One region of the Faecalibacterium sp. AF27-11BH genome, then DNA from elsewhere that is predicted to be linked to it. Evidence: riboswitches for the same ligand, from Rfam matches in the RefSeq annotation. Region 1 holds a riboswitch; the other holds the start of a gene.
The links. A riboswitch is a leader RNA that binds a small molecule or an ion and turns the genes downstream of it on or off. The one in region 1 is predicted to bind FMN.
Positions count from the first base shown of each region.

Region 2: it holds a riboswitch for FMN, as region 1 does, so the genes downstream of both, DWY76_RS00725 (ECF transporter S component) here and ribD (bifunctional diaminohydroxyphosphoribosylaminopyrimidine deaminase/5-amino-6-(5-phosphoribosylamino)uracil reductase RibD) in region 1, are expected to answer to the same signal.

Region 1 covers NZ_QVGS01000005.1:123,509-135,431, reverse strand. The annotation lists gene uxaC (glucuronate isomerase) at 1-1,304, opposite strand, end outside; gene DWY76_RS07110 (tagaturonate reductase) at 1,631-3,145, shown strand; gene DWY76_RS07105 (altronate dehydratase family protein) at 3,346-4,836, shown strand; gene DWY76_RS13990 (hypothetical protein) at 4,914-5,078, shown strand; gene DWY76_RS07100 (aldose epimerase) at 5,082-5,963, shown strand; gene DWY76_RS07095 (hypothetical protein) at 6,022-6,537, opposite strand; gene DWY76_RS07090 (resolvase) at 6,682-7,185, opposite strand; FMN riboswitch at 7,505-7,619, shown strand; gene ribD (bifunctional diaminohydroxyphosphoribosylaminopyrimidine deaminase/5-amino-6-(5-phosphoribosylamino)uracil reductase RibD) at 7,771-8,895, shown strand; gene DWY76_RS07080 (riboflavin synthase) at 8,874-9,500, shown strand; gene DWY76_RS07075 (bifunctional 3,4-dihydroxy-2-butanone-4-phosphate synthase/GTP cyclohydrolase II) at 9,513-10,709, shown strand; gene ribE (6,7-dimethyl-8-ribityllumazine synthase) at 10,731-11,207, shown strand; gene DWY76_RS07065 (response regulator transcription factor) at 11,228-11,644, shown strand; gene DWY76_RS07060 (low molecular weight protein-tyrosine-phosphatase) at 11,641-11,923, shown strand, end outside.
Region 2 covers NZ_QVGS01000001.1:135,111-147,033, reverse strand. The annotation lists gene pfkA (6-phosphofructokinase) at 1-53, shown strand, start outside; gene pta (phosphate acetyltransferase) at 433-1,458, shown strand; gene DWY76_RS00730 (mechanosensitive ion channel family protein) at 1,697-2,779, opposite strand; FMN riboswitch at 2,948-3,067, shown strand; gene DWY76_RS00725 (ECF transporter S component) at 3,218-3,817, shown strand; gene DWY76_RS00720 (MATE family efflux transporter) at 3,944-5,362, opposite strand; gene DWY76_RS00715 (phospho-N-acetylmuramoyl-pentapeptide-transferase) at 5,534-6,487, shown strand; gene DWY76_RS00710 (tetrahydrofolate dehydrogenase/cyclohydrolase catalytic domain-containing protein) at 6,594-7,448, opposite strand; gene DWY76_RS00705 (cyclodeaminase/cyclohydrolase family protein) at 7,460-8,095, opposite strand; gene DWY76_RS00700 (5-formyltetrahydrofolate cyclo-ligase) at 8,086-8,658, opposite strand; gene glyA (serine hydroxymethyltransferase) at 8,909-10,162, shown strand; gene DWY76_RS00690 (cob(I)yrinic acid a,c-diamide adenosyltransferase) at 10,264-10,779, shown strand; gene DWY76_RS00685 (cation transporter) at 11,050-11,310, shown strand; gene DWY76_RS00680 (2-dehydropantoate 2-reductase N-terminal domain-containing protein) at 11,346-11,923, shown strand, end outside.

The DNA.
Region 1 (11,923 bases):
AAGTAGTCATGACGGGTGTAGCTCAGGAAGCTGCGGCTGTCGGTCAGCATGCCAACGAAGTTGCCCAGCAGGCCCAGGCTTGCCAGGCGGGTCATCTGCTCTTCCATGCCGATCTTGTGGTCATTGAACCACCATGCGGAGCCGTGCTGGATCTTGCCCGGCACCTCGCTGTTCTGGAAGCAGCCCAGAATGGTGCCGATCTGTGCGTCGTCGGCGGGGTTCAGGCTGTAGATGATGGTCTTGGGGCACTCGTCGGTGTCGTTCAGGGCGCTCAGCAGGCTTGCGATCTCGCCGCCGCAGGTAGCGGTGTTAATCATATCATAGCCGGTGTCGGGTCCCAGCAGAGCGTTCATCTTGCGGTTCACGCCGCGCAGGCAGTTGTAGTGGATCTGCATGGCGATGCCCAGACGGTGATACTGCTTGCCCAGATGGATCAGGATGTAGGTCTGGTACTTCTCAGCCTCTTCCACGGTGCAGGTCTCGCCGGCCATCACCTTCTGGTAGATGGCGTTGACCTCTTCCTTGGTGGCCTCACGGTAGGGGATGTAATCCAGACCGTGGTCAGAAGCGCGGCAGCCCATCTCGGCAAAGAACTCGATGCGCTTGGTCAGGGCATCGGTGACGCAGTCGATGCAGGCCAGCTTTTCCTTGCCCACAACAGCGGCCAGCTTGCCCATGTACTCGGCAAAGCCGGGCTTGTTGATGTTGATGGCCTTATCGGGGCGGAAGGAAGGAGCCACGGTGAACTTGATGGTGGGATCTTCCTTGATCTTCTTGTGCCAGTACAGATCATCGATGGGGTCATCGGTGGTGCCGATGAAGGCAACGTTGGACTGCTCGATCAGGCCGCGGACAGTCAGCTTGGGATCATGCTGCAGCTTGTCGTTGCACAGGTTCCAGACTTCCTCAGCGGTATCGCCGTTCAGCACGCCGTCGTAGCCGAAGAACACATGCAGCTCCAGATTGGTCCAGTGGTACATCGGGTTGCCGATGGCCATGGGCAGAGCCTCTGCAAACTTCTGGAAGCGCTCGCGGTCGGGCTTATCACCGGTAATGTACTCCTCGGGCACACCGTTGGAACGCATCACGCGCCACTTATAATGATCGCCGAAGTAGCTGCCGTCCGGGTTGCGGCCGCCCAGCCATACCTGAGCGATGTTCTCAAAGCGGCGGTTCTCGTAGATCTCACGGGGAGGGATGTGGCAGTGGTAGTCGCAGATAGGCATATCCGCAGCGTAGTCGTGGTACAGATGCTGAGCAGTGGGAGACTGGAGCATGAATTCCTTATCCATAAATGCTTTCATGGGTCGATAACTCCTTTTCTCTGGTGGTTTTTGTTAAAAATCCGTCAAACCTTGTGTACAACGGGACGCCCGCCTGCACGGGCAGGTTTGTCTTACCTTTAGTATAACGGAAAACGCGCATGTATACAACTGAAAAAGTGACAAATTTTCTAGCACACAATTGTGCTTTTCGCTGGAAATGCCCCAAATCGTCACCTTAAGGCTAAAAATATTGCACAAAGCTCTTGACTTATTTGTATACAACAGCATAAAATAGGGTAAGGAGCAGAGGGCAGACAAAGAGGCTCTCTGATAAGCAAAGCAAGTTTATAAAGGAGATCAACAAGATGGAAACTTTGAACTACAAGGTTCTGGAAGGCACCGGCTATAACGGCTACATCCTGAAGGATGCACCCGTCAAGGTCATGCAGTTTGGCGAGGGCAACTTCCTGCGTGCTTTCGTGGATTACTTCTATGACATCGCAAACGAGAAGGCCGGCTACAACGGCAAGGTCAAGCTGGTGCAGCCCATCAGCAACTTCCCCCAGATGGCAGACTGGATCAACGAGCAGGAAGGCCTGTACACCCTGTACCTGCGCGGCAGTGAGAAGGGCCAGAAGGTCGATGCAAAGCGCGTGATCTCCTGCGTGTCCGACTGTGTGTGCCCCTACATCGACGGCAAGTGGGACGAAGTGCTGGAACTGGCACGTTCTGCCGATCTGGAGACCATCGTTTCCAACACCACTGAGGCCGGCATCGCCTACACGCAGGGCGACAGCCAGTTCGATCAGGTTCCTCCCAACAGCTTCCCCGCAAAGCTGACCCGCGTGCTGTTCGAGCGCTACAAGGCATTCAACGGCGCTGCTGACAAGGGTCTGGCCATCCTGTCCTGCGAGCTGATCGACAACAACGGCAAGGAGCTGCAGAAGTGCTGCAACAACTACGCCAAGGACTGGAATCTGGAGCCTGCCTTCATCGACTGGATGAACAACGCAAACACCTTCTGCTCCACTCTGGTGGACCGCATCGTTCCGGGCCGCATCCGCGATCCCAAGGAACTGGCTGCCATGGAAGAGGCCAACGGCTACCATGATGCCGCTCTGGACGTGGGCGAAGTGTTCGGCGTGTGGGTCATCGAAGGCCCCGCTGAGCTGGAGGACAAGCTGCCGTTCAAGAAGGCCGGCGTGAACGTCATGGTCGTGCCCGATGTTACCCCCTACAAGAAGCGCAAGGTCCGCATCCTGAACGGTGCACACACCGGCTTCGTTCTGGGCGCATATCTGGCCGGCTTCGACATTGTGCGTGACTGCATGCACAATGACACCATCCGCGGCTTCATGAACAAGATGCTGCACGAGGAGATCATCCCCACCCTGCCGCTGGACAAGAAGGATCTGGAAGAGTTTGCTTCTGCTGTTGAGGACCGCTTCAACAACCCCTTCGTCAACCACGAGCTGATGAGCATCTCCCTGAACTCCACCTCCAAGTGGAAGGCCCGCAACATGCCTTCCTTCCTGGCTTACATTGAGGAGCAGAAGCAGCTGCCCAAGTGCCTGACCATGTCTCTGGCAGCCTACATTGCCTTCTATTCCAGCGACATTCAGGAGCGCACCGCCGACGGCCTGATCTGCAAGCGCCCTGCCGGCAACACCTACAAGATCCAGGATGACGCATGGGCTCTGGACTTCTACTATGCACACAAGGACGACACCGCAGCCCAGCTGGTGCACGCTGTACTGACCAACACCCAGATGTGGGATCAGGATCTGACCAAGATCGAGGGTCTCGAGGCCGCTGTTCTGGCTGATCTGGAAATGATCCGCACTCAGGGTGCCGAGGCTGCTTACAAGAGCTGCCTGTAAGCCTGATTGTTTAAAAGAAACATTGCTTTGAGGTGTGAACCCTCTCAGTCCGCTTCGCGTCCAGCTCCCCCGAGGGGGGAGCTTTTGCGGAAACGTAAAGTTTTCATCGCAAAGACCTCGCCCTTCGGGAGAGGTGGCATCGCATGGCGATGACGGAGAGGGTTCATTCCCTTTTATGCGATACGATAAGGAGAACTACTATGCCGCAGGCAATTCATATCAGCCCCATCGACAACGTGGTCGTTGCTCTGCACCCCATTGCCAAGGGCACGCTGGTGGAAGTGGACGGTCTTTCTGTGACTGCTCTGGAGGACATTCCGCAGGGCCACAAGATGGCCGTGAAGCCCATCAAGAACGGTGAGAACGTGATCAAGTACGGCTTCCCCATCGGCCACGCCACCGCAGATGCCGCTCCCGGCAGCTGGATGCACACCCACAACGTGCACACCAACCTGTCCGGTGAGGTAGAGTACAGTTACAACCCCGCCCCGGATCTGGCTCCCCTGCCCAAGGTCGAGCCGGAGACCTTTATGGGCTTCCGCCGCAAGGACGGCCGTGCCGCCATCCGCAATGAGATCTGGATCATCCCCACCGTGGGCTGCGTCAACGACATCGCCAAGAAGATCGTTGCCGACAATCAGGATCTGGTCACCGGCTCCATCGAGGGCCTGTACACCTTCACCCATCCCTTCGGCTGCAGCCAGACCGGCCACGACCATGCACAGACCCGCAAGCTGCTGGCTGCGCTGGTGCGCCACCCCAATGCTGCCGCCGTTCTGGTGCTGCATCTGGGCTGCGAGAACCTGCAGCACGATCAGTTCGTGGAAGAGCTGGGCGAGTACGACCACGACCGTGTGAAGTTCCTCACCTGTCAGGAGGTGGACGACGAGTTCACCGCTGCCCGCGATATCCTCAAGGAACTGGCCGCTTACGCCGGGCAGTTCAAGCGTGAGCCTATCCCCGTGTCCGATCTGGTGGTGGGCATGAAGTGCGGCGGCTCGGACGGCCTGTCCGGCATCACCGCCAATCCCACCATCGGCCGCTTCTCCGACATGATGGGCCAGCGCGGCGGTTCCACCGTGCTGACCGAGGTGCCCGAGATGTTCGGTGCCGAGGGCTTCCTGATGGATCGCTGCATCAACCATGACGTCTTTGTCAAGGCTGAGCACATGATCAACGGCTTCAAGGATTACTTTATCAGCCACAATGAGGTGGTCTACGATAACCCCTCTCCGGGCAACAAACAGGGCGGTATCACCACGCTGGAAGACAAGAGCTGCGGCTGCGTGCAGAAGGGCGGCACCGCCCCCATCATGGACGTGATCGGCTACGGTGATCCCGTTGTTACCAAGGGCCTGAACATGCTGTACGGCCCCGGCAACGATCTGGTTTCTGCCACGGCCATGACCGCCGCAGGCGCACACCTGATCCTGTTCTCCACCGGCCGCGGCACTCCGTTCTCGGCCCCGGCTCCCACCCTGAAGATCTCCACCAACACCCCGCTGGCCCAGAAGAAATCCGGCTGGATCGACTTCAACACCGGCGTGATCGCCGATGGCGAAAAGACCATCGACGAGGCTGCAAAGGATCTGCTGGATCTGGTCATCCGCGTTGCAAGCGGTGAGCAGACCAAGGCCGAGAAGCACGGCTTCCGCGAGATCTCCATCTTCAAGGACGGTGTCGTTCTGTAATCGTTTCGAGGCTGCTGTATGGCACTTTGGCTGTACGGCAGCCTCTTTGTGCATGAAAACGGAAGGGAAGTGTTTTTATGGCTATGACCACTCGCATGATGATCTATGCGTTTCTGCTTTACGGCGGCATTTTTGCCGCTATCGTGGCCGTTATTGCAAGGGTCATAAAATATCTCATCCGCTATGGCATTGATTATTATTTTGAAAAACTGGCACAGAACCAGAAACATAAGGAGGACTGAACTATGAATCAGATCACCACCCGTTACGTCACCGAAAACGGTGCCTGCTACGAGCAGTATGTCATCACCGACGCCGAGGCAAAGACCGAGCTGGTCATCACCCCGGAGCGCGGTGGCATGATCACCGGCTTCTCGCTGAACGGCGAGGAGTACATCTGGACCCGTCATCCCAATTTTTCCGAGTGCAACCGTCCCCGCTTCGGCGTGCCGGTGCTGTTCCCCAACTGCGGCCTGCCGGATAACGGCGTGCACATCTTTGACGGCAAGGCATACCCCATGGAGAACCACGGCTTTGCCGACCTGTGCGCATGGGATGTGGAAAGCGTCGGCCCGGACGGCGTGACCCTGATTTTGGAGTCCACCCCGCTGACCAAGTTCCTCTATCCCTTCGATTTCACCGTGCTGATGAACTATAACCTCGAGGGCAACACTGCCGCCATCAACATGACCGTGATCAACGAGGGCGACACCAACATGCCCTTCAGCTTCGGCTTCCACCCCTACTTCAAGGCTTCCAAGCTGGAGAATGTGGACTTCGATATCAAGTGCGCCACCTGTTCCGAGAGCGCCAAGGGCGAGCAGCCCACTGCCCCGGAAAAGATCACCCTCACCCGCAAGGAAGGTGCGGACAACAGCGTGCGCCTGCTGACCGGCGTGCAGTTCCCCATGACCCTCACCGACAGCGGCAGCGGCCACAAGGTGACTGTGGATGCCGACGACAGCTTTGACCACGCTGTGCTGTGGCAACAGGATGCCGAGAGCTTTGTGTGCATGGAGCCGTGGAACGGCTGGGCCAACAGCGTCAACGAGGAAGGCAAGCACGAAGTGCTAGAGCCGGACGAGGCCATGACCGCTGATTGGAGCATCACCATCGAGAAGGTCTAAGCTTCATATCGTATAACAAAAAGGACACACCGTTGTGGTGTGTCCTTTTTGTTATAATTCAGTTCTTTGCCGGAATCATAAAGCTCTTATTTTCCGCCGGGTCCCAATAAAGCAGTTCCACCCTGCCGCCCTGTGCCAGCAGTTTTTCCTTCGGCTCCTGCTTTTGCCAGCAGCGTTCCAGCAGCTTTTCCATGTCGGCATCAGCAGACACCTTCTCCGGGCAGAGAGCGCTGCCCTGCCACCTGCCGTCGGCATACAGGCTCAGCGCACCGGCATTGCCCGCCAGAATGGCTGCAATGTCCTTCTTCATGCGGTCGTAGTCGTACTCCACGGCCTTGTACTGCCCATGCCACAGGCCGAAGAAGAGCGAGAACTCGCCGCCCAGTTCAATGAGCAAATTCTCATCATTGTGCGGGTTCTTGACCACAAAAGCCACATCCCCGTTTTCCATGTAGTCGAAATCCGGCTCCTCATTCGTGTGCACGGTCACATGCTGGCTGCTCAGCGCCGCAAGCAGATCCTCCTGCACGGCACTGGTATCCGGGATCTCATCATAATTGATATTTGCGTTCATGGGATGCTCCTTTTCTCTGTGCTATTTGTGTTGTTATTTTTCACCAGACCGCACAGGCCTACTTATTTTCCTTCATATTGCCGGATTATTTTTATACGCTGTGTAACAGAATCCATAAAACGGTTCACCCTACTTCACATTAGATCAATGCTTTTTGAATCTAACCATCGAACACACGACCTCAACACGATCCTGATTGTCCAAACTCAATTCAAGGTCATGGTCGATGATGGGCAGCTTGAACCGGACGGACTTCAGCCACTGTCCATTAGGCTGGCGTTCCGGGTAGATCTGCACCTCATCGATCAAAATCTCCACTAGTCTGCGGCGTTCCGCCTCGGTCATGGTGGCATAAAGCTTGTCAAAGCAAATCAGGATCTTATAGATGTTGTCGCCTGTGATTTTGTCAGCTTCAATGGTCTGCTTCTTTGCCCGGGCATCCATCAGTCCATTTTCCACCTCTTCGATTTTATCGTACATCTTATAAAGGCGGTCGTCAAGGTCGGATTTTCGGGCGATAAAGTGCCGGTCGTCCGGGTCAAGGCTGTCGATTTCCTCCATAAGCCGGGATTTTGTGGAGTAGTGCTGCCGCAGCTGCTTCTCATAGGCGGCGATCTCCTGCTCAATGGCAGTGGTATCTACCTTCATGTGTAGACCTTGGTCTTTTCTGCTGCCATTTCCAGCACCTCCCGTTCGTACCGTCTTGTTCGGAATAGACTATGCAAGCAAAGTCGTGTGCCAAAGGGCGCTGCTCTCGCCTGTCGGCTCGGTCAAGCGCTTCAAAATGCAACGCATTTTGAGGTTGCCACTGGCGACCCGCGCCCCTTTGGATTCTCCGTTCACATTGTCCTACGGACGATGTGATTTTATTGTTGTAGCGATTCGCTTCATCCCGGTTTCGTCCCGGTTTGCAGAATGCCCTTGCAATCCGAAAGAAGCCGTGCTATAATGCCGCTGTAATTGAATCATAAATCTTCAGGGCAGGGTGCAATTCCCTACCGGTGGTACAGCCCACGAGCCGTAAGGCATGATTCGGTGAAACTCCGAAGCCGACAGTACAGTCTGGATGAAAGAAGATATCAAGTGCAGAACCCGTACGGTCCTGCGCTTGTGGAGGCTGCTCTGGGATGCGTTTGCATTCTGGAGCTTTCTTTTTTGCACAAGGATCCCTTGTGTTTTTTCGGCTTGCCCTGAACGTTTTTGTTCAGGGCTTTTTCTTTTGGAGGCAACACGATGAACGACAAAGACTATATGCGTCTGGCTTTGCAGCTTGCAAAAAAGGGCTGCGGGTGGACATCGCCCAACCCGATGGTGGGTGCCGTGGTCGTAAAAGAGGGCAGGATCATCGGACAGGGCTGGCACCAGAAATACGGTCAGGCTCATGCGGAGCGCAATGCGCTGGCATCCTGCACCGAAGATCCGCAGGGAGCGACCATGTATGTGACATTGGAGCCGTGCTGCCATTACGGAAAGCAGCCGCCCTGCGTGGATGCGATTCTGGACGCGGGCATTCACCGGGTGGTCGTGGGTTCCGCTGACCCGAATCCGCTGGTAGCCGGAAAAGGAATTGCAATCCTGCGCGCACACGGCATAGATGTGACCGAAAATGTTCTGCAAGAGGAATGCGATGCGCTGAACAAGGTGTTCTTCCACTATATCACCACAAAACGCCCCTTCGTTTCCATGAAATACGCCATGACAATGGACGGAAAAATCGCCACATACACAGGCGCTTCCAAATGGATCACCGGGGAAATTGCCCGGACTCATGTTCAACGGCAGCGACACCGATTCCGCGGCATTATGGTGGGAGTCGGAACCATTCTGGCAGATGACCCGCTGCTGACCTGCCGGATAGAGGGTGGCCGTGATCCCGTCCGGATCATCTGTGATACACATTTGCGGACACCGCTGCAATCACAGGTAGTCACGACCGCCAAACAGGTCCCCACCATTCTTGCGACCTGCTGCGGCGACCCAGAGAAGCAGGCGGCATATCAACAGACCGGGTGCCGAGTCCTTTGCCTGGAAGAGCAATGCGGTCATGTGAATCTTCCGCAACTGATGGAACAGCTGGGGCAGGAGCAGATCGACAGCATTCTGCTGGAAGGCGGCGGAACCTTGAACTGGTCTGCACTGGAAAGCGGCATCGTGCAGCAGGTACAGGCTTACATCGCCCCGAAGCTGTTCGGAGGTAGGGATGCCAAAGCACCCATTGAGGGTGCAGGTGTTTCGTTTCCGGATGCTGCATTCCGCCTGAAGAACAGCCGATTGGAACAGCTTGGCGAAGATTTCCTGATCGAAAGTGAGGTGGAGTACCCGTGTTTACCGGAATCGTGGAAGAAGTCGGAACAATAAAATCCATCAATCGGGGACAGCATTCCGCCGTACTGACTGTTCGTGCAAAAACGGTTCTGGAAGAAACCAGGATCGGCGACAGCATCGCCGTCAACGGCATCTGCCTGACCGTCAGGCAGCTCTTCCCGGATAGCTTTGCTGCGGATGTCATGCACGAGACCTTGAACCGTTCTGCGCTTGCGCAGCTCACCGTTGGAAGTGCTGTCAATCTGGAACGTGCCATGCCGGCCAACGGACGTTTTGGCGGACACATCGTAGCAGGCCATGTGGATGGCGTCGGACGCATTGCTAATATCCGAAAAGACGATACGGCCATCTGGTACACCATTCATGCAGATTCTGCGATCCTTCGCTATGTCGTTGAAAAAGGCTCTATCACAATAGACGGTATCAGCCTGACCGTGGCTGCGGTGGAACCTACGGGCTTTTCCGTGTCCACGATACCGCACACCGTCCGTCAGACGAACCTGAACCAACGGCACAAAGGGGATTTTGTCAATTTGGAAACCGATGTTGTTGGAAAATATATCGAGAGGCTGCTTCCATCAGAAACACCGAAGCAAAACACGCTCACAAAAGAAATGCTGCTGCGTTGCGGCTTTTAAGGAGAGTTTACGATGAACTTCAATACCATTCCCGAAGCTTTGCAAGACCTGAAGCAAGGAAAAATCATTCTGGTAACGGATGACCCCGACCGTGAAAACGAGGGGGACTTCATCTGTGCTGCCGAATTTGCCACCACCGAAAACATCAACTTTATGGCGACCCACGGCAAAGGTCTGATCTGTATGCCGATGTCCGAGGCTTTCGTCCAGAAGCTGCAATTTCCGCAGATGGTGCAGCATAACACCGACAACCATGAAACGGCATTTACGGTGTCCATCGACCACGTTTCTACTTCTACGGGCATTTCTGCCGCAGAGCGTTCCATTACGGCGATGGCTTGTGTGGACGATCACGCAAAAGCAGAAGATTTCCGCAGACCGGGCCATATGTTCCCCCTTCTGGCAAAAAAGAACGGTGTACTGGAGCGCAACGGTCACACGGAAGCAACCGTTGACCTGTGCCGTCTGGCAGGGCTGAAAGAATGCGGCCTGTGCTGCGAGATCATGCGGGAGGATGGCACGATGATGCGCACCGCTGAACTGGCAAAGCTGGCAGAGCGTTTCCAGATCAAATTCATCACCATCCGTGATTTACAGGAGTACCGCAAGTGTCACGATAAACTGGTCGATCGGGTAACGGCGGTGAACCTGCCCACCAAGTATGGCACCTTCAGAGCTTATGGTTTTGTGAGCCGCCTGAACGGAGAGCATCACATTGCACTGGTAAAAGGTGACATTGGCGATGGAAAGAATATTCTGTGCCGCGTCCACTCGGAATGCCTGACAGGAGATACATTTGGTTCTTTGCGTTGCGACTGCGGCCAGCAGCTGGCCGCTGCCATGACGCAGATTGAAAAAGAAGGCCGGGGTATCCTGCTCTATATGCGGCAGGAAGGCCGGGGCATCGGTCTGATCAACAAGCTGCGTGCCTATGAACTTCAGGAGCAGGGCATGGATACGCTGGAAGCCAATCTCGCTCTGGGGTTCCATGGAGATGAACGGGAGTATTATCTCGGCGCACAGATCCTCCGGGAACTTGGCGTAAAAAGCCTGCGCCTGCTTACCAATAACCCGGACAAAGTATATCAGCTCTCCGAGTTTGGGCTGGAGATCTCCGAGCGCGTACCCATTCAGATGACGGCGACCCCGTATGACCTGTTTTACCTGAAAACGAAGCAGGCACGGATGGGGCATCTTCTGGAATATTAACAACGAAAGAGGTATTTAAAAATGAAAACATTTGAAGGTAAGCTGGTTTCTCAGAACGTCAAGGTCGGTATCGTAGCTGCCCGATTCAACGAATTTATCACGTCCAAACTTCTGAGCGGAGCAATGGATGGTCTGCTCCGGCACGATGTGCAGGACGCTGATATTCATGTTGCATGGGTTCCGGGTGCTTTTGAGATCCCACTGGTTGCCTCTAAAATGGCAAAAAGCGGAAAGTATGATGCTGTGATCTGCCTTGGTGCCGTGATTCGCGGTTCTACCAGCCATTACGACTATGTGTGCAATGAGGTTTCCAAAGGCATTGCCACGGTCTCGCTGGAAAGCGGGGTTCCCGTCCTCTTTGGTGTTCTGACCACCGAAAACATCGAACAGGCCATCGAGCGGGCAGGCACCAAAGCAGGTAATAAAGGCTATGACTGTGCAGTCAGTGCCATCGAGATGGTAAACCTGCTCCGGGAAATGGATACCGCCGCAGAGTAAAATACACGCAGGAGTTTGCCATGATCGTTATAAAGACCCGACAGCCTGACCCGGAATTAGAGCAGAAGATCCGGATGCTTCTGGAACGAGAGCACATCGAGGCAGAGCAAATATCCATTGATTCATGGGAGAAGTTGGTTCTTCCGGGGCTTACACTGGACGGAATGACCCACGAAGTGTCGTGCAACGGCAGAAAAGTCTCCCTTACACGACTGGAGTTCGATTTGCTGCTGATGCTTGCCTCCCACGAAGGACAAATTTTCTCAAAAGAAGAGCTTTTCCGTGCTGTGTGGGGACAAAACTGTGACGACACCTTAAAGGTCGTGGCAAATACCGTTTCCAATCTGCGAAAGAAGCTGGCCGGCTGCGGTAGCTTTATCCGCACTACCCACGGCGGCTATGCTTTTGTAAGCCAAAAGGAGAACGACCCGGCATGACCAGGATCTTATTTATTTGTCTCGGAAATATCTGCCGAAGCCCGATGGCGGAGTATGTGATGAAAGACCTTACGTCCAAGGCAGGACTATCCGAGCGATTTGAAATCGCATCAGCCGCCACCAGTGCATGGGAAATCGGAAATCCGGTCTATCCTCCTGCACGGCAGAAGCTGGCAGAACATGGCATCGACTGCAATGGCAAGACCGCCCGGCAGATGACCCGGCTGGATTATGCACGGTATGATCATCTGATTGGCATGGACGAAAGTAATCTGTGCG
Region 2 (11,923 bases), on a different contig from region 1:
CCAAGACGCTTGACCCGGTGCTGATCGACGTGTGTAACACCATTTCTATCTGATATTTATAAAGCCAATACTATGGAGCTGTTCTCTCGAAGGATCGGGAGGGTGGCTCTTTTTTGCGTTTTAACGCAAAAAATATGAACTGACTGGAACTTTCTGCATTTTAAAAAAGAAAAATCGCGAATGAAAAGTGCATAGCTTAAAATTGAAATTTGTGGAAGGCGGTTTACGGGAAATTGTGGAGGAATACGCAGGGCGTGTTTTACTACTTTGGCAGGAAAATAACGATTATGCGTGAGGCAAAAATTGTAGCACAAAAAGCCAATTTTGTCTTGAACTTTTTGCCGTATGTGCTAGAATAAAAGAGAAAGGCATCCTTGTGTCCAACAGATATCTGGATGTGAATATTGGAAAGTAAATTCGGAGGTAATCACAATGGCTGATATGTTTGCACCGCTGGTAGCACAGCTGAAGGCAAATCCCAAGACGATCGTTTTCACCGAGGGCAATGATCCCCGCATTCTGGAGGCCGCTGCAAAGCTGCTGGCCGAGGGCGTGCTGAAGGTCGTCATGGTGGGCAACGAGGCTGAGTGCAAGGCTGCTGCTGCCGCCGGTAACTTTGATATTTCCGCTGCCGAGATCATCGACCCCGAGAACTATGCCGGTTTCGATGAGATGGTCAACACCATGGTGGAGCTGCGCAAGGGCAAGCAGACCGCTGAGGAGTGCACCGCTCTTCTGAAGAAGTCCAACTACTTCGGCACCATGCTGGTGAAGATGGGCAAGGCTGATTGCCTGCTGGGCGGCGCTACTTACTCCACTGCCGACACCATTCGTCCCGCTCTGCAGCTGGTCAAGACCAAGAAGGGCGCACATCTGGTCAGCTCCTGCTTCATTCTGGACCGTGACTGCGGTGAAGAGGGCCTGAAGCGCATTGCCATGGGCGACTGCGCTGTTAACATCGACTATACCGATACCATTGATAAGGCTACCGGCGAGGTCAAGATCGCCGCTTCTGCAAAGCTTGCTGAGGTTGCTATTGAGACCGCTAAGACCGCAAAGTTGTTCGGCATCGATCCGAAGGTTGCTGTGCTGAGCTTCTCCACCAAGGGCTCCGGCAAGGGCGGCACCGTTGCTTTGAGCCATGACGCTGTGATCAAGGCTCAGGAAATGGATCCCGAGTTGGCTGTGGACGGTGAGCTGCAGTTTGACGCTGCCGTTGCTCCCGAAGTTGCACAGGTCAAGTGCAAGGGCAGCAAGGTGGCTGGTCAGGCCAACACCTTCATCTTCCCCTGCATCGAGGCCGGCAACATCGGCTATAAGATTGCTCAGCGTCTGGGTGGTTATGCAGCTTACGGCCCCATCCTGCAGGGTCTGAACGCTCCCATCAACGACCTGTCCCGTGGCTGCAACGCCGACGAGGTCTACAAGATGAGCCTGATCACTGCCTGCCAGTCTTGAGCTGACTGATTGAAAATAGCCGCCGCATTCACCGTACAAAACGGGCAGAATGTTGAGGTCTCAAAGGCAGATTTCAAAAAATGAGTATAGAAAAGCTGAGCATCTGTGAAAAGGCAGGTGCTCAGCTTTTTGCATTTTCAGTTCCGAAAAATTCTACTCTTTTTGAGGGAAAAAGATGAGATTTTTGCTTTCCGCTTTTCGTTGGCGCTATTTTGCAACAGCCCCTTTACAGGTTTGCTCAGTTCTTTTCGATATACACGCTGGTGGAGGGGAACGCAAAATCCACACCGTCGGCCTGCATGATGTCCATAATGTTCAGGTTCAGGTCGTTCTGCATCTGCAAAAATTCCGCGTAGGCGTTGGTCAGCAGGTAGGCGGAGACCAGAATGTTGATGCTGGAATCGCCAAAGTTTGCAAGCTGTACGATGTTGGTACCCTTGTTGGTGTAAGGGCTTGCGTCCAGCATGGTCTGCAAGTCTTTCATCAGCTGTTCCAGCTTCGGGCGGGTGGTGCCATAGGTGACACCCAGATTGAACTTGTAGGGCCGCATGGTGCGCAGGGCGGCGTTCTGCACGGTGGAAGAGCAGATCTTACTGTTCGTCACCACATTGATGGTTTTATCCAGCGAGCGGATGCGGGTGGAACGGAAGTTGATGTCGATCACTTCGCCTTCCACATCGCCCACAGTGATCCAGTCGCCCACCGAGAAGGGCTTGTCCAGCAGAATCACGATGCCGGAAAACAGGTTGCTGGCGCTTTCCTGTGCGGCCAGCGAGATGGTCAGACCAACCAGACCGGCACCGGCGACAATGCTGCCGATGGGAAAGCCCACTTCTTGTGCCAACGCTGCCACGCACAGCACGATCACCAGCACCTTGTAGGCGGTGTCCAGCAAAGAGCAGAGTGTTTTGTTGGAGCGGATCTCCGGGCTGCAGGAAGCCAGCAGCAGGTCGGCCAGATCCGATGCCGCATACAGGCCTTCGCAGACCAGCAGGGTCATGACAAGGCGGAAGCAGACCAACAGCAGCTTGGCAATGCCGGGAATGGCCCAGGGCAGGGAAGCTGCCGCCAGATATACGCCAACCGCAGTGCACATGCGCTGGATGGGTACCGCAAAGCTGCGCAGCAGGATGGGAGTGCCGTTAAAGTGCCACTTGCGGGCCAGCAGTGCCGGAATGCCCTTTTTGCTCAGCCAGCGGCGTACCAGCCATGCGGCAAGCAGAATGAGCAGCGCGCACCCTGCGCGCGCAGCCAGTGCAAACCAACCCTCCAGCAGCACAGAGCCAAACTCAAACGAAAGATCACGAATAGAAAAGATCATGATAACCTCCTGAATTTTATACGACCCATCTATGATACCATACCGCACCCACCCGGGCAAGAGCTTACAGAGAAGGGAGCTTGAAAGAGTTACTTTGACATTTTTTGCACAAATTTTAAGATGCCCTCTTGACAAGCTGGGCCTGCCACGCTATACTTTGTGCCAGAAAGTTCGTTTCAGGGCGGGGTGAGATTCCCCACTGGCGGTAAAGTCCGCGACCACCCGCAAGGGTGCTGACCCGGTGCAACTCCGGGACCAACGGTATAGTCCGGATGCAAGAAACGGCAGGCAAATCGTTGTCTACGCGCCCTGTTGCAGTGTTTTTGTTGCAGCAGGGCGCTTTTCTATTTGTCCTTCCCGTTCCAAAAAACAAGATACGAAAAGAGCTTTCGGAACAATTTTTGTAAGGGGCATCTTACCCCGGGAAGGATCATTACCATGAAAAAAAGCACGACTCACAATCTTACTGTTGCCGCCATGCTCAGCGCGGTGGCCTTTATCCTGATGTTCATTGAGTTTCCCATTCCGATGCTCATTCCGTCCTTCGTCAAGATGGACTTTTCTGACCTGCCGGCTCTGCTGGGTGCCTTTGCTCTCGGCCCGGTGTACGGTGTGGTCATCAGCTTTATGAAGAACCTGCTGCACATCGTTATCAAGGGCACTTCCACTGCATGCGTGGGTGAGCTGTGCAACTTCATGCTGGGTGCGGTTTTCTCCGCTGTGGCAGGCGTTATCTATAAGCACCACAAGAGCCGCAAGACCGCCATCATTGGTGCTATTGCAGGCGCTGCAGCCATGGCTGTGTTCAGCGTACCGTCCAACTACTTCATCACCTATCCGGCCTATGTGCAGTTCTACCACATGCCGCTGGAAGCCATCCTCGGCATGTATCAGGCCATCCTGCCTTCTGCAGACAGCCTCATCAAGTGCCTTGTCATCTTCAATATGCCCTTCACGCTGGTCAAAGGCCTGCTGGATGCAGTGCTGTGCATGCTGATCTACAAGCCGCTGTCTCCCATCCTGCACGGCAGAAAGTAACTTGTTCTCCATTTTTTCTTCTTCTCAAATCGTATAACCACAGCAAAACTCCCCGGTCAGGTCCCGCAGTGCGGTTCCCGGCCGGGGAGCTGTTATTTAGAGGAAAATATATCCGCCAGCGGTCGATCAGGCTAATGCCCCTTTGTCCAGCCATCTGCCGCGTACCAGCCGCACAAGGAACAGCACACCGCGCATGGTCAGCTCAAAGCTCATGGCCATCCATACGCCCACCAGCCCAAAATGCGGAGCCAGCAGGGAAGCCAGCGTGAGCCGGATGCCCCACATGCTGACAAGGTTCAGCACAAAGCATCCCGTGCTGTCTCCGGCACCCTGCATGGCACCGCTGGCAACGATACTGGCACCGAACATCGGTTCGGCCAGTGCTTCAATGCGCAGCACCTGTGCGCCCAGCGCAATAACTGCCGCATCTGCGGTGAAAATACCCATCAGGTTTGGCGCAAAAATGTACATGCCAACACCGGTCAGCGCCATGATGCCTATGCCCATGCCGGTGCACAGCCAGGCAAAGTTTTTTGCCATATCCCGACGGTTTGCGCCCACGGCCTGCCCCACCAGTGCAAGGGATGCATCCTGAATGCCATAGCCTGCCATGTAGCACAGGCTTTCGGCGCTCACACCCAGACTGTTGGCAGCAATGGCGGTGGTGCCAAGGCCGGATACGATGCGGATGAGCAGCACCTGCGCCGAGGAAAGAACTGCACGCTCTGCGGCCAGCGGTGCGCCTACCTTCCACAGGTTCTGCAGGCAGGCTTTGGTAATGTGCCAGGAGCCGGGCTTGCGGATGCACAGCGGGCCGTCCCGTAGCAGCAGGATGGCAAGGGTCAGCACACCGCTGATAGCGGTAGCAAGGGCGGTGCCCAGTGCTGCGCCCGGTACCCCCCAGCCAAGGCCCCAGACGGTCATTGTGCGGCCAAACACCACCATCTCACGGGTGGGATTGATAAGGCAGAAGTTAAAGATCACATCCAGCACGCAGGTCAGCACGCTGATAAGGCCCGGTGTCAGGGCATCGCCGGAGGAACGCAGCATGGAAGAGTAGGTTCCCATGATCATCAAAAAGGGCAGGGAAGCCGACCAGATGGCAAAGTAGGCCGAAGCATCCGCCTGCAGGGAAGGGTCGGCACCCAGCCATCCGGGCAGAAAGCGGCTGATGCCAATGCCGAAGGCCGCAGCTGCAAGGCCCACCACAAGGTTGAAGATCATAGATTGGCGCAATACACCGCGTGCATCGTCCTGCCGGTCTGCACCCAGATACTGTGCCACCTGAATGGCAAAGGACATATATAGACCGGCCAGCATTCCATGCATGAGCCACGTGCTGGAACTGACGATGCCAATGGATGCCGTAGCAGATGCACCGATATGCCCCACCATGGCTGCGTCGATGTACTCCACCGCAGTTACCACGATCTGCTGGAGGATGGATGGGATGCTCAGTGTGAGCACCACCTGCATGGTGTGCCGCAGCGGCACCTGTTCGCCCCGGCGCATCTGCGCCGAAAGCTGCTCAAGAGAGATGGACATGAGTTCTCCTTTTATAGAAACAATAACTTTTTCGACAGACTGATATACTATTATAAGTGCGGTGCTGCAGAAAGTCAATCAAACGTGGATTTTTCTCCGGGAATGATTGATTTTTTATGGATAGCGTGATACACTTCTCTCACAAACATAAAAGAAAGAGGAACTTTGAATATGATCGAATCACTGCTTTCGGTCGTAGGACAGCGCGGTGTCGATGCTCTGGCATTCCTGCTGGCGTTTGCCCTTACGGCTTTGATGGACTCCGTTTTTCACGATAAGCTTCCGCACGACCATGGCCGCGAGTTTGCGGTGAACGGTGCGCTTTCCAAGGGTAAGGCCCGTGGTTCCGGCCTGATCTTCGTGCTGTGCATCGCACTGGTATCGCTGGCATTCCTGCCGTTCAAGGTGGAATACGTCATCTACACCATCCTGCTCATTGCATCCATGCTGTCCGGCTACTTTGACGATGCTGCTGAAACTGCATGGAACGAGTATAAAAAGGGTATCATTGATTTTGCCATTGCCATTGTTGCAGGTGTGACCTACCTCAACTTCAACGGCTGCGGTGTGAATTTCCTGCAGTGGAGTTTCACTCTGCCGTATGCTGTGTACCTGCTGCTGATCGTTATTCTGATCTGGACCAGCATCAATGTGGTCAACTGCACCGACGGCGTGGACGGCCTTTCGGCAAGTGTTGCAGTGGTGACCATCGGCACCTACCTGCTGGCCTATAAAACAGAGCTGGCCGAGTACGGCACCGCAGGCGTTGTGTTCATGGGCGCGCTGCTGGCCTATCTGTGGTCCAACGCAAAGCCGTCCAGCCTGCTGATGGGCGATGCCGGCAGCCGCGCAATGGGCTTCTTTATCGCAATGCTGTCCCTCAAATGCGGCCATCCGTTTGCCTTCCTGCTGGCAGCCATCGTGTTCATCGTGGATGGCAGTCTGGGCATCCTGAAGATCAGCCTGAAGCGCTTTTTGCACATTTCCATCCTCAAGAACACCCGCACCCCTCTGCACGACCACGCCCGCAAGAATAAGGGCTGGAGCGACGAGCAGGTGGTGGCCCGCTGGCTGATCATGCAGTGTGTGGCTTCGGCTTTGCTGCTGCTCATTGTCCGCGGCTAAAATATAGCAATCAAAAAGACGCTTGGTCTTGTCTGAATATGTTTTCCCGGCAGGGAAGCATACAGCAGTGTATCAAGCGTCTTTTATTTTATAGTTCTATCATTCGTTACAGCCCGGCCTTTTTTGCTGCAGCCTGCACGACATGGCCCACCAGCACCGAGGTGGTCACAGTGCCCACACCGCCGGGTACCGGCGTGATGGCATCCACTACCGGCTCTGCTTCGCTGAACTTTACGTCACCGCACAGCTTGCCATTTTCGTTCACATGAATGCCCACGTCTACCACGGTCTGGCCCTCACGCAGGCAGTCGGCACCCACGGCGCCCATCTTGCCCATGGCCACTACTACCACATCTGCTTCCTTGCAGATGGCGGGCAGGTTCTGCGTGCGGGAATTGCAGATGGTCACGGTGGCGTTCTCGCGGTCCAGCATCATGGCTGCGGGCTTGCCTACCACAAGGCTGCGGCCCACTACGACAGCGCGCCTGCCGGAAAGCGGAATGTTGTAATACTTCAGGATCTCAAGGCAGGCCTGCGCGGTGCAGGGAGCATAGCCGAGATCGGTATTAGTGAACACACCGGCCAGAGAATCGTCCGTGATGCCGTCAATGTCCTTTTCCGGAGCCAGCGCCGCACGCACAGTGCGGTCATTGAACTGCTTGGGAAGCGGACGGAACAGCAGGCATCCGTGGATGGTATCCTCTGCGTTCACCTCGGCGATCACCTTCAGCAGATCGTCCTGCGAAGCATCGGCTGGCAGAAGAAACTGCTTTACCTCCACGCCCACCTTGCCGCAGCGGGCGATCACGCCGCGCTCGTAGGAGAGGTCGTCCTCCCGCTCACCCACACGCACCACGGCCAGCGTGGGAGTGATGCCTTTTGCCTTGAGTTGCTCACACAGCGCCGCATTGCGTTCGTTCATAGCGGCTACAACGGGTGCACCCTTCAAAATCGTTGCCATAATACTTTTCCTCACTTATTCCGCAATTTGTTCGTCACGGATGCAAAAACAGCGTCTGCCCGCGACACAAATTCATCCAGCAGTTTGTCTGTTTTTGCGTCCAACGCAGCAGCGCGCTCACGGTCTGCCATCAGCTTTGTGTTGATGAACACATTCAGGCTTGCGGCCTGCAAGGCTGCCTTGCACAGAGCGGCTGCACAGCCTGCGTCCGAGACGGCCATCACGCTGCCTTTGGCGGCGTATTCTTCCACCAGAGCAATGCCCTCGGCGCACTTTTCCATGACCTCAAGTGGCACGGCACAGGCGGCATCCAGCGCCTTTTCCAGCACGGCGGCTTTGTGTGTAGCTTGCTCTGGTGTGTCCTTGGGCAGGCCGTAGGCCGCAGCCAGCGGCGCAAAGGCATCGGCATCGGCCTGCACCAGCGCCTCCAGCTCTTTGCGCAGGGCATCGGCCCTTGTGTTCAGGGCCTGAATGTCTGCTTCCACGGCGGCATATTTCTTTTTGCCGGTGGTCAGGTTGCCCACCATATTGCCCAGCGCTACACCGGCTGCACCCACCAGCGCCGCCGTTCCGCCGCCGCCCGGCGTGGGGGCTTTGCTGGCCAGCTCTGCGAGAAATTTCTCGCAGCTCAGCTTAGTCATTTCCATTTGTAAATACCCCTCTCTGTTACGTAGGCATCCAGCCGCTGGTCGTGCTCGTCTACGGCAGCATGTTCCACCCGCTGTGCCTCAAATGCAATGCCGATCTTCACCGCGTTTTTGCAGCGGGGAAGATACCGGTCGTAATAGCCCTTGCCCATGCCGACCCGGAAGCAGTCTGCATCAAAAGCCGTGCAGGGTACAAGGACCAGATCCAGCGCTTCCGGTAGCAGAATCTCCGACCGGCTCAGGATGGGGGTGCGGATGCCGTACTGTCCCATCTCCCAGCCGTCCGGGCCGGGCACAGCGGCTGTAAGGGAATACGCCTCGCCGCACACCGGATAGGCCAACGTTTTGCCTTGCGCCTGCGCCTTTTCCGCAAGGGCAGAAAGGTCGGCTTCGGAACCAAACGCTGCGTACAGCAGGATGGTCTGCGCATTCTGCACGGCAGCCAGCTGCCAGAGGAATGCGCACAAAGCGGTATTTGCAGCCTTACGTTCTTCCGGGCCGAGAGCCTTGCGTGCGGCACGGCCCGCTTTGCGCTGGGTCTGCTTTGCTTCACTGACCGTCACCAGAGAACACCTCGCTTCATCTGAAGGTTGACTGACTTGAAAAATATACAAAAACGGCACTGCATTTTTATACAAGTATAATAAACACTTCAGACGAAAAAAGCAAGCCTTTTGGCAAAATGGAAGTTGAAGATTCTGCAGCTTTCTGCTATGATAAAAGAAAGCAATTCGGTTCGTGCGCGGAGCAGGGTGGCTTGAAGAGATCCAGAGATCCGGGGCTTTCTCCGGAAATTGAGAGGGGTAGAATATTATGTACAATGAAATGATGGACACCATCGGTCTGGTCAATACCGTTGATCCGGAGCTGGCCGCAGCCATGGATCGCGAGCTGAACCGTCAGCGCCAGAACATTGAACTGATCGCCAGTGAGAATATCGTCTCTCCCGCCGTCATGGCCGCAATGGGCAGCATCCTGACCAACAAGTACGCCGAGGGCCTGCCCGGCAAGCGCTACTATGGCGGCTGTGTCTATGTGGACGAGGTGGAGAACATTGCCATCGAGCGTGCCTGCAAGCTGTTCGGCGCAAAATATGCCAATGTTCAGCCCCACTCCGGTGCACAGGCCAATCTGGCAGTTTATTTTGCTCTGCTGGATCTGGGCGATACTGTCATGGGCATGGACCTGTCTCAGGGCGGCCATCTGACCCACGGTTCTCCGGTGAACATGTCCGGCAAGAACTATAACTTTGTCTCTTACGGTGTCAATGCCGACGGCGTGATCGACTATGCTGAGCTGGAAAAGCAGGTTAAAAAGGTGCACCCCAAGCTGATCGTGGCCGGTGCGTCTGCATATCCCCGTGCCATCGATTTTGAGAAGATCGCTGAGATCGCCCACGGCTATGGTGCATATCTGATGGTGGATATGGCCCACATTGCCGGTCTGGTGGCAGGCGGCTATCACCAGAGCCCTGTGCCGTATGCTGATGTTGTTACCACCACCACCCACAAGACCCTGCGCGGCCCCCGCGGCGGTCTGATTCTGACCAACAATCCCATTCTTGCAAAGCGCATCAATTCTGCCGTGTTCCCCGGCACCCAGGGCGGCCCGCTGGAGCATGTGATTGCCGCAAAAGCTGTCTGCTTTGGTGAAGCACTGAAGCCGGAGTTCAAGGAATATGCCCGCAAGATCGTGGAGAATGCACAGGCTCTGGCAGCAGAGCTGCAGGCACGCGGTGTCAAGCTGGTATCCGGCGGCACCGACAACCACCTCATGCTGATCGACCTGCGTGACGAGGAGTGCACCGGCAAGGAGCTGGAAGCACGTCTGGACAGCGTGCACATCACCGCCAATAAGAACACTGTCCCCGGCGAGACCCGCAGCCCGTTCGTGACTTCTGGCGTGCGTCTGGGCACCCCGGCTGTTACCACCCGCGGCATGGGCGAGGCCGAGATGAAGGTGATCGCCGACTGCATCGCCGATTGCATCTGGCACTACGACGAGAAGAAGGACGAGATCAGTGACCGTGTGCTGAAGCTGACCCGGGATTTCCCTCTGTATCAGTAAATATCGCATTGTTTGAAAGAGGAAGCGCCTTCGGGTGCTTCCTCTTCCTTTTTTGCTGGGTTTGTGTTACCATAAACGCAAAGACAAAAGGAGAAATGACCATGAAGCGTACAGGGCTGTTACATCTATATTACGGTGATGGCAAGGGCAAGACCACCGCTGCCATGGGCCTTGCTTTGCGGGCCATGGGCAGCGGAAAGCGGGTGGTGATCCTGCAGTTCCTCAAAGGCGGCAAAAGCGGCGAGGTGCCGCTGCTGGAACAGCTGGGTGCAAAGGTGTACCGCGGCAAGGCGGGGCAGAAATTCGTGTTCCAGATGAACGAAGCGGAAAAGGAAGCCACCCGCCAGCTGCAGAATGCGAACCTCACAGCTGCCATGGCCGCCCCTGCCGACCTGCTGATTTTGGACGAAGCGGGCAGCGCATGGGAACTGGATATGGTGGATAAAGCCCTGTTGCAAAAGGCTGTGCTGGAACGCCCGGCAGAGCAGGAATGCGTGCTTACTGCCCATGCTGCGCCGCAGTGGATGCTGGATACCGCCGACTATGCCACGGAGATGAAGTGCCACCGCCACCCTTACCAGAGGGGAATTTCCGCCCGGCAGGGCATTGAATACTGACCACGGCAGCAGGATGCCGGGTGCATGAGTGAAAAGCGCAAAAACCGGGATGGGGTATTTTTCATCTTGCATTTAGCCCACTGGTGTGATATGATGAAGACAAGAAATCATGCGTGCATTTTCTGAGCAGACCCACCACAGAACAGGGAACCGCTCCGCACCGCTGCCGGGCAGTTCCCGACGGCGTTTTGTTTGAAACTACGGTTAGCGCTTCCTAACAGATTCTGCGTCAACGGGCCGATGCGCGCAGAAGATCTGGAGGGGAATAAAATGATTGAAACGATCGTAAAAGTAGATGGTATGATGTGCGGCATGTGCGAGAGCCATGTCAACGAAGCCGTGCGCAAGGCCTTCCCGGAGGTAAAAAGGGTGTCGTCCTCGCAGGCAAAAGCCCAGACGGTGATCCACTCGGAACAGCCGCTGGACGAGCAGAAGCTGCGGGATGCCATCAATGCAACCGGCTATGAGGTCAAGGGCGTAAGCAGTGCACCTTACGAGAAAAAAGGCTTTTTCTCGTTTTTGAAAAAGTAAGCAAACCTTAACACACATAAGGGAGGCGTATCTGGATGAGGATTCTGGTTTACGGTGCGGGCGTTTTGGGCTGCGAGCTGGCCCATGTGCTGATGCAGAACAAAAAGAACGTTGTCACGCTGCTTGCACGCGGAGAGTGGAAGGAAATGATCGACCAGAAGGGTTTGGTCATCCGCCACTGGGTGCAGCGCAAGACCACAACGGAACGGATCAAAACCGTGGACACTCTTGCCCCGGATGATTATTATGATCTCGTCTTTGTGGTCGTGCAGGCGGGCCAGCTGCCGGATGTGCTTCCTGTGCTCAAGGCCAACAAGAGCCAGTATTTTGTGTTTGTGGGCAACAACCCGCAGGCAAAGCAGGTGCTGGAATTCATGCAGCGCCCGGCGGATAAGATCGCATTCGGCTTTCAGGGCACGGCAGGCCGCCGTGAACACGACCATGTGGTCAGTGTGTACGCCAGTGCTGGCATGACGGTGGGCGGTGCCACAACTCCGCTTTCGGGCACCTTCCGAACCCGGCTCAAGACCGCCTTTGACGGTGCAAAATACAAGCTGACCTTCTATGGCGATATGGATGAATGGCTCAAGTGCCACATTGCATTCGTTCTGCC